Regions from separate parts of the Virgibacillus salexigens genome, predicted to be linked through region 2. Evidence: predicted binding sites of a transcription regulator. Region 2 holds the regulator's gene; each other region holds the start of a gene.

Region 1 (3,270 bases), 370 kb from region 2:
TAATATACCGCTTTTGTTTCCAAATATTTTTCCGTAACTGTAGCCAATCCTTGTACGATTTTTGGTAATGGTATTTCTAAAAACGGGAATATAAGACGCTGTTCTTTAGAATTAATTCGTAATCCCCCATCCTTTGTTACTGATAATAATAAATCAGAATAACATTTAGAAGGCTCACCTAAATAGTCCTGAATAAGCTTTTGTTCCAAGTCGAGATACATGGAGGCATTAAAATATCGCTTCTTATCATTAAAATAAAATACCCTTTCCCAATGCACCTGCTCCATTCCGTTATTCCCTATCGTTTGTGTATTTATAATTTTAAACGGAACGCTTTTTCCTGTTTCCGGAAAAAATAACTTATATTTCTGACTGAATAAGAACAATGGAAATAACCACTTTGACTTATTAGTAATGTATCTCATCACTCCTTTTCCTTTGAATTGATAGCTATCTTTAAACTCATACCGTTTTTGTAACATAGGGTGTAGATGATAAAAATCATTCCCTAAAATCTTTTTATAAATGGACATTTTTAACTCCTTCTTGCTTTCGTTTACAATTTTTTGCCGTGGGAATATTCTTGTAAATAGTGAGTCCCACAATAGAAATCACCAACAATGCCATATTAAACGTTATCGGATTAAACGGATGAAAAAGTTGGCTTGGTACTGTTAAGCTGGATACAATGGCGAATATTAAGAAAATGACAATCTGTATTCTATATAATAACCCTCTATTCTTGTAGCCCAACCACAACAACCCAATTATTACCTCTACCATTCCAGTGACTATAACTAGTACCGATGCTTCGTTTGCTTTTATCGAGAAAGTCATTTGCATCATTGATAATTCAGCTGGGTGTTGGTGTATTAACTTGGAAGTAAGCCCATGATAGATCCAAACAAAACTAAAAAAGTAGATGAATAACCAACTACTAAAAAGGCGGAAATATTGTGACGAGGGACTATCTCCTGTTTCCACCCATCGTTTTAAAACATCGAAACTTATGGCAGTTGCCCAACTTATTAACGGGCGAAAAATTAGGAAATCAAAGTATTTCCCTAACCATCCAAACCTTGTTTTATAGTTATATTTTGTTAAAAATAACGTAGCATTTTCTTGTGGTTTGTATTCCCAATACCCCCCTCCTTCTTTTATAATTGATAGGTTTTGGTCTGTACCAAATTGTAAGGAAGATACACTTGTCCTATCCTTTGTATGAACTTTTCCTATACTTTTCCCCCATCCTTCTATACAGAAGCCAAAACCAATTTTCGTTTTGTAGGAGAATTCTTGAGGCTGCTCCTCACTTTCCCTTGGTAAATAAGTAATGGATGAAAAACGAAGGTCCCACTGTTCATGCAAGTTAGGGTTTTGTGTTATTTCCCATAGCGTATTGATGTCTGACTGAATTGGTAATTCTACATAGATTGGTTTACGCTTCATAGCTTTACCTCCTATCCCCATTTCAATATAACATATTCTTCACCCTCAAAATGGTGGTTCCCATAATAAACGGTATACAGAATTTGATAGTAATTACCTATACATGTATAAATTTCCATTGTATAAATTAGTTCTATTTGCATATAATAAGAACAAATGTTCTTATTGAAGGTGAATAACTATGAATTATGCATCGTACCCACGTAACGATGTTCTATGTATTGATATGCGTTCGTTCTATGCAAGTGTCGAAGCAGTTAAATTAGGAAAGGATCCAATGCAGGTACTACTTGCAGTAGTAGGAGATCCGAATCGATCCGGAAGTATCGTACTGGCTGCTTCCCCAGCTTTAAAAAAGAAATATGGCATTAGTAATGTTAGTCGTTTCTTTGAACTACCAGATGATCCAGATATATATATTGTGCCAGCACATATGGCCGATTACTTATATGTGTCTGCCGAAATAACAAAATTAATTAATCAGTATGTACCTAAAGAAGCTATTCATCCATATTCAGTTGATGAAGTCTGGGTAACCGTGAATGGCTTGGAAAAGCTATTTGGTAATCGTTGGGAAGTAGCCAATCGTATAAAACAAGACATTCTAGAATGCTTTGGAATTACGAGCTCTATTGGCATTGGCGATAATAAATTTCTAGCTAAGGTTGTAATGGACCTCCATGCTAAAAAACAAGGTATTGCAGAATGCAAATACGAAGAAGTAGAAGAAAAATTATGGCCATTCCCAATAGAAGAAATATGGGGAATTGGAAATCGAATGAAGAAAAACCTAAATCGTATGGGAATTGTAACACTTGGACAACTGGCTCGCTACGATTTAGATCATTTAAAAAAACGATTTGGCGTTATGGGAGAACAACTTTATTGGCATGCTTGGGGCGTTGATTTAAGCCCTGTACTTGGGAATTTCGTAAAAACAGAACAGAAAGGTTTTGGCCATGGCATTTCCTTACTGCGTGATTACTCCAAACAAGAAACAGAAGTTTGTATCCTTGATTTATGTGAAGAAGTATGCCGGAGAGCTCGAACTGCTAACATGGCCGGAAGAACGATTCACTTAGGAATTGGTTATTCAAAAGCCACAGGAGGTGGGTTCTCCCGTTCACGGTCTATTCCACTTCCGACAAATGTGACTATGGATGTTTACCATGTTTGTATGGATTTATTTTTAAACTTTTATGATGGGATAAGCAGTATTCGACGTGCTTATGTTACATTAGATCATTTATACGAAAAGCAAGATACACAGCTTGATCTATTCGAGGATAGAGCTAAAAAGACTGATATTGGTTATACAATGGATTCGATTCGAGCCAAACATGGTACTACTTCCATTCTTCGGGCTGTGAGTTATACGGATGCTGGCATTACATTAGAAAGAAGTAAAAAAATCGGTGGACACTATGCTTAAATCATTCAAATCAGGATGGAATAGTAAGAAAACGAATCATCTAAAGGACCACAGCTAACTCGGCTAAGTAAAAATCGCTTAGCCGAGTGGATCATCACGACCCCGCTGTTCCAGTTGGAGCCTCCCTATTTGATTTACTAATTTGCTTATTCAAATACCCTTACCTCGACCTTAAATGAAATAATTCAGCCTATTCATTAACCGTTCGTGTTCGACTTAGCAGATACTAATTTGTTGACTTCCTGTAGTCCAGGCTGTCCATTTTCTACGATAAAACTGGCATAGGTTTCAATTGGAGCCCCTTTCCTTGTAATATAAGGGAGAACAAGATGGTCGGTACGCCATTGATCAGGTGTAACATGGCAGCGAACATACCCACGTTGAGCATT
Region 2 (3,270 bases):
TTCAATAAGTAAGCTGATCTCAATTAAAGAACATTTCATATGTATAGCATTTTTTAAATATCTTTCCATCATTTAATCACTCTCTTACGATGTAAATACCAAGTAATTATAGCAAAGTGGCTGCATATAAAATAGCTATATAACCTATTTTTTACAAAAATTTAAAAGTGTAGATATATGTAGAAATTAAGAAGGGAGCCTTCTTAATTTCATCGATTTGTTTGATTTGGTCGGATGATATCATTAACTTCTTTGACAGATGGTTTTTTTCTTTTAGAAATTAAATCGTCTAGCTTCTTCACAGCATCATCAAACTCACGATCGGATATCTGCTTTGAAGCTAACATTGAGCAAAGCATAGCATAAGCCATCGGTGTTGTATCTACAATTACATTTACATCTACATCGGAATTACCGCTGTGTCTTACGGTAGATTTGTTTGAAATTTGATTATCGGAGTGACCATTTTCATTCGGCCGGATTGGAAATAAATTGTTTGCTCTTGGCAATGAGTTTCCCTCACTTTCTAAATAAAGGTAGTGGGATATGAGACATATCCCACTTTCTTAATGCTTAATAGTCACATTTCTTCTTTTTCTTCTTCTTCTTTCTATCTGAATCACCAGCTTCGGATTCTTCATCAGAATCTGAACCACATTTCACATAGGAATTACCGCTATTAGAGACTTTTGCAAAGTTAAAATTACGATTTTTGTTCTTTAAATCGTTGTCGTTATCATTGTCGTTATCGTTTTCGTTAAAGAAGAATTCTCCGTCGAAGCTATCACCATTAGCATCAGTTACACCTTCTACATCGTCATTAGAGTTGTCAAAAACGCGGTTGTTTCTTCCACAGTTATGCTTTCTCCACATATCATCTTTTCCTCCTTTTCATTGAGATAATGCTATTATATTCAAGCAACGAGAAGCTGAAATGGCTTGTGTCTTATGTCAAAAGTTTGTTTTACTAGAAAAGATGACGTAAATCCATAGAATACAAGGTTTTGGTAATTGAAAATAAGGTAACTGTCTAGGAAGTATTTGGCTCATTTATGGGTAATAGAGGAGAAACTAGCGAAGATGACCAGCCCGTAATAGGCATTCATATAAGGGAAATATGTAAAACAGCTGTTAGGAAAAAGGCAGTTGTCTTAATTAATACCTTCAATGATAATAGCTTGTAGGTCGGACATGGACCGACAAGCAATAGTTTGTCTTTCATAAACAGCTCTCCTATACTTGGTCTTCCTTATTTGAAGATGCGGTTTTTGTTTACCACTTGATTACTGTTGTAGCAAAAAAACTGCCAAGCGGCAGTTTTTAATGAATAGTACGATATAATCCAATTACCTTCCCTAGGATGGTAACATTATCATAAATTAATGGTTCCATCATTGCATTTTCAGGTTGGAGACGTATGTGGTCTTTTTCTTTAAAGAATCGTTTCACAGTTGCTTCATCTTCATCTGTCATCGCAACAACAATATCACTATTTTGTGCTGTGTTTTGCTGCTTAACAATAACCATATCCCCATCTAAAATTCCCGCTTCAATCATACTTTCACCTTCAATCACCAATACAAATAAATTATCTTCTGGATTGGCACTAGTAGTTGGAAGCGGAATAAATTCTTCAATATTTTCTACCGCTGTTATCGGTAATCCAGCCGTAACTTTACCAATAACTGGGGCATACCTCGCTTCCTCTCTAGGAATTTGACTATCGTCTGAAAGATCAATCACTTCAATTGCTCGTGGTTTCGTAGGGTCTCTGCGAATATACCCCTTACTTTCTATTCTTGATAAATGTCCATGAACAGTTGAACTAGATGCTAGACCAACAGCTTCAGCGATTTCACGGACAGAAGGCGGATATCCTTTTTTCGTTACTTCATCTTTAATATAATCAAGTATCATTTGTTGTCTTTTTGATAGTTTGGTCATGCATTGATCACCTCGCGCATAGAATTAATTATTACTAGTTTACCATCGGGTAATTCTAAATGCAAACGTTCGTTCGAAAAATCGGTTGACAAGATCATATGTTCGTGTAATACTATAAACAGGAAAACGAACAACTGTTCTAAATGATGAGGAGGGATTTTTGCAATGTTTCAGAAACTGACAAAAACAGACGCATTTTACCTCATAGCCTTTGCACTAACTTTAGGTTTCTTATATTATTCTATTATTACAAGTTAAGGAATTTGGATAGGAGATTGGTATTTTGCGCGCCATTATATACTGTAGAGTAAGTACAGATAAAAAGGAACAAGAAACATCATTAGCAAGACAAAAAGATGAGTTATTAGAATTGGCTGCAAGCCATCAGTTTACAGTGGTAACTTGTATTCAGAAACAAGAAAGTGGATATAAAGTAGATCGTGAAGGTATATTTGAGATACTTGAATTAATTTCTGATGGGAAGGCAGATTGCTTACTTATTCAAGATGAAACTCGTTTAGGAAGGGGAAACACCAAGATTGCGCTTTTCCATCATTTACATAAATTAGAGATACCTATCTATACCTCTTATCATGAAGGAAAACTGGAATTATCCGAGGCGGATTCAATGGTATTACAAATTGTTGGGATTGTAGAAGAATACCAACGTAAAATACATAATGCAAAAATAAAAAGAGGGATGAATAAAGCAATTCAAGATGGCTATGATCCAACTAAAAATCTAGCTAACCAAAATAAAGCCCCAGGAAGAGAAAGAAAAACATTCCCAATAGAAGAGGTAGTACGATTAAGACAAAATAACTTAACCTTCAAAGAAATAGCCACAACTTTAAATGGTTTAGGTTATTCTGTATCCAAGGCAACGGTTCATCGCAGGTACCAAGAGTTTCAAAATACTTGAATATATGATAGGGTATAGGTAAGATATAAAGGCAAGAGCAACGTTTGTGTTCTTGCCTTTTTATGTTGAACAACACTAAGAATTCGGAAGTCACTGATAAACTCTAATGGAGGTTATATATATGCTTTCTAAAGAAAAAATCGAACGTATTAATGCGTTAGCAAAAAAGGCAAAAGCTGATGGGCTAACCGATAAGGAGAAGAAGGAACAACAAACATTACGCCAAGAGTACTTAAAAAATGTACGAAGTTCCTTCAAAAACCAATTTAAATCAATGAAGGTGGTAGATCCAAAAGGGAACGATGTAACACCTCAAAAAGTAAAGGATATGCAAAAAAAAGATAAAGAATAAAAATAAAGGAAAAGAAAAACAAATTAACGAAAATGTTGTTTTTGCTTGTGGC
Region 3 (3,270 bases), 840 kb from region 2:
AAACGAGCTGTTTTCATTTATCATAGCATAAAACAAGCGATGCCAAATTTAGCCATGTTTTTACAAAGCCATCCAAGCAGCAGACAAATAAAAGGAATCATTGGGATAACAAGTTTATGTCGGGGAGCAGAAAGACTTGGATTTGAAAAATCAGCTCTATGCAATCGTTATTATCGGATGTATAAAAAAGCAACCTTATTACCAATAAACCTATTAGCTTCCAACAAAGGTATAGAACCTGTTTATCTATTTATGTCAAAAAATAAATTATTGAACAAATACGGGACAAATACGAAGTAATTTGTCTATTGGGTGGAGTTTATTATGAATCGATTATCAGATACAGAAGCGTTATTTCTTCCCTTTTTGCAAATTCCAAGTGGACATCATCATGTAGCTGATACGCTCATGACAGAATATAACCAGGTTTATCCTCAAAAAAGATCGATTAAATTGGATTTATTAGCCTATAGCTATGGAAATCTAGAGGCAGTTGTTTCCTCCATTTATACAAATTGGATAAAGTACTTTCCTGATTCTTATGATCGATTATATCAACAACTAGCATTTAAAAAGGCAACAAAGCGTACCCGTCATTTTCATTACGAACTCTTATTTCGACCATTCTTAGATAAACTAATAAAGGATACAAATCCTGAAATTTTATTTTTTACCCATGCTTTACCCTCTAATATGGCTAGTGTATTAAAACAAAAGAAAAAGTTGTCAGCCATTACGGTGAATGTGTACACTGATTTTTTTATTAATCGATTATGGGGGATTAATGGAATTGATTTTCATTTTGTTCCCTCCGTATCCGTAAGGGATTTCTTGATTCGTTTAGGAGTTAGAGAAGATGCTATTTTTGTAACTGGTATACCAGTTCATCCCGTCTTCCGTCAAAGCAGAGTACAGACAGCATTTCGTCAATCCCTCCTTGTTACAGGAGGCAGCCTTGGAACGGGGAGAATGAATGAGTTATTATCTTCTGGTAATTTGCCTACACAATGGCATCTATATATTTTGTGTGGGCAGAATCGCCAATTATATCAACATTTATTACAAAAGCAACTACCGATGATCACTCCTATTCCATATATCGAATCAAAGCAAGAAATGAATGAGCTTTATCAAAAGGTAGACGCTGTCATCACGAAACCCGGCGGGGTAACAATTAGCGAATGTTTAATAAAAAAGAAGCCGATCTTTATTTACAATGCATTACCTGGCCAAGAAAAAATAAATGTGCAGGAATTATCTCAATTAGGTTTAATACATCAATTAGGTGAAGAAGCACTTGAAACACAAATAAATCGTTATTTTATGGAAGGTAATGATAGCTATTTTATGAATCAATTAAAAAGGTACGATGAAGAACGAATAAACCAAACAATTGGAGAACTAATACAACGAATCATGAACAGTTAAAATCATTGGCAATCCTATGCTAATGATTTTTTATTAGAATAGAATGGTTCCTGATTTCGTGTTAAGGGAATGCTAGAAGAAGAAGGAAAAGCAAAATAATCGAATATCTGTTCGTTTTTGTGTTAAAATGTATGGAAAGTGTGATATTATAGTTGTAGTTATTAGGATCGGAGGAGTTTCTAGTGGAAAATAAGTTTGAACTGGTGGCAAGTTATGAACCACGTGGCGATCAGCCAAATGCAATTAAAGAGATAGTCGAGAAAGTAAAGGCTGGTCAGCGTCATCAAACATTATTGGGAGCAACAGGCACTGGAAAAACATTTACAATGTCTAATGTTGTTAAAGAAATAAATCGACCAACTTTAGTGATTGCCCACAATAAAACATTAGCTGGGCAACTATATAGTGAATTTAAAGAATTCTTTCCTAATAATGCTGTCGAATACTTTGTCAGCTATTATGATTATTATCAGCCAGAGGCTTATGTCCCTTCTACAGACACATTTATAGAAAAAGACGCAAGTATTAATGATGAGATAGATAAATTACGACACTCCGCAACCTCAGCGCTTTTTGAACGGAATGATGTATTAATTGTTGCGAGTGTATCTTGTATATACGGGTTAGGTTCTCCAGAAGAATATAAGAGTCAGGTTCTATCCATACGTACAGGCATGGAAAAAGATAGAGATCAACTTTTGCGTGAACTTGTTGATATTCAATATGCGCGAAATGACATTAACTTCCAACGTGGTACGTTTCGGGTACGTGGCGATTCTGTTGAAGTAATCCCTGCCTCAAAGGAAGAGCATTGTATTCGTATCGAATTCTTTGGAGATGAAATTGACAGAATTCGTGAAGTCGATGCCTTGACTGGGGAAATTATTGGCGATCGGGAACATATTGCAATCTTCCCTGCTTCTCACTTCGTTACAAGAGAAGAAAAGATGAAAGTAGCCATTAAAAATATCGAGCAGGAATTAGAGGAACGGTTAAAGGAATTACGAGAACAAGATAAATTATTGGAAGCGCAGCGGTTGGAACAACGTACACATTATGATCTGGAAATGATGAATGAAATGGGTTTTTGTTCAGGGATTGAGAATTATTCACGCCATTTGACGCTTCGTGAAAGCGGAGCAACACCTTATACCTTACTTGATTTCTTCCCTGAAGATTATTTAGTGGTTGTTGATGAATCACATGTTACCTTACCGCAAATTCGTGGAATGTATAATGGTGACCAAGCAAGAAAACAAGTTTTAGTAGATCACGGATTTAGACTCCCTTCTGCATTGGACAATCGGCCATTGAAATTTGAAGAATTTGAGAAAGCTACCAATCAGCTTGTCTATGTATCTGCTACGCCTGGTCCATATGAAGAAGAGCATTCACCAGAGATGACAGAACAAATTATCAGACCAACTGGATTATTAGATCCAGTTGTAGATGTGCGTCCAATAGAAGGACAAATTGATGATTTAATCGGAGAAATTAATAACCGTACCAAACGAAATGAACGTGTTCTTGTGACGACGTTAACGAAAAAAATGTCAGAGGACCTTACGGATTATTTGAAAGAGATCGGCATTAAAGTTGCTTATCTACATTCTGAAATAAAAACATTAGAGCGAATAGAAGTAATTCGAGATCTAAGGGTTGGTAAATACGATGTTCTTGTTGGGATTAATTTACTTAGGGAAGGCCTGGATATTCCGGAAGTATCACTTGTAACTATCTTAGATGCAGACAAGGAAGGATTTTTACGTTCTGAGCGCTCTCTTATTCAAACGATGGGACGCGCAGCTCGTAATGAAAATGGGATGGTTATTATGTATGCTG

The links. The regulator LexA, encoded in region 2, represses DNA repair genes until DNA is damaged. The targets are predictions, from matches to a motif close to CGAACATATGTTCG.
Region 1: a site for LexA is predicted at 1,599-1,612, ahead of BN990_RS12625 (DNA polymerase IV). Genes of this name have one in related genera too.
Region 3: a site for LexA is predicted at 1,529-1,542, ahead of uvrB (excinuclease ABC subunit UvrB). Genes of this name have one in related genera too.

Annotation. Positions count from the first base shown of each region.
Region 1 is NZ_CCDP010000001.1:2,616,270-2,619,539, forward strand. It holds gene BN990_RS12615 (DUF4166 domain-containing protein) at 1-533, opposite strand, end outside; gene BN990_RS12620 (DoxX-like family protein) at 520-1,449, opposite strand; gene BN990_RS12625 (DNA polymerase IV) at 1,631-2,881, shown strand; gene BN990_RS12630 (alkaline phosphatase D family protein) at 3,079-3,270, opposite strand, start outside.
Region 2 is NZ_CCDP010000001.1:2,245,176-2,248,445, reverse strand. It holds gene BN990_RS10665 (hypothetical protein) at 1-39, opposite strand, end outside; gene BN990_RS10660 (hypothetical protein) at 210-509, opposite strand; gene BN990_RS10655 (hypothetical protein) at 574-873, opposite strand; gene lexA (transcriptional repressor LexA) at 1,321-1,944, opposite strand; gene BN990_RS10645 (YneB family resolvase-like protein) at 2,228-2,866, shown strand; gene BN990_RS10640 (DUF896 domain-containing protein) at 2,988-3,218, shown strand.
Region 3 is NZ_CCDP010000001.1:1,409,990-1,413,259, forward strand. It holds gene BN990_RS06295 (YkoP family protein) at 1-300, shown strand, start outside; gene BN990_RS06300 (MGDG synthase family glycosyltransferase) at 325-1,428, shown strand; gene uvrB (excinuclease ABC subunit UvrB) at 1,611-3,270, shown strand, end outside.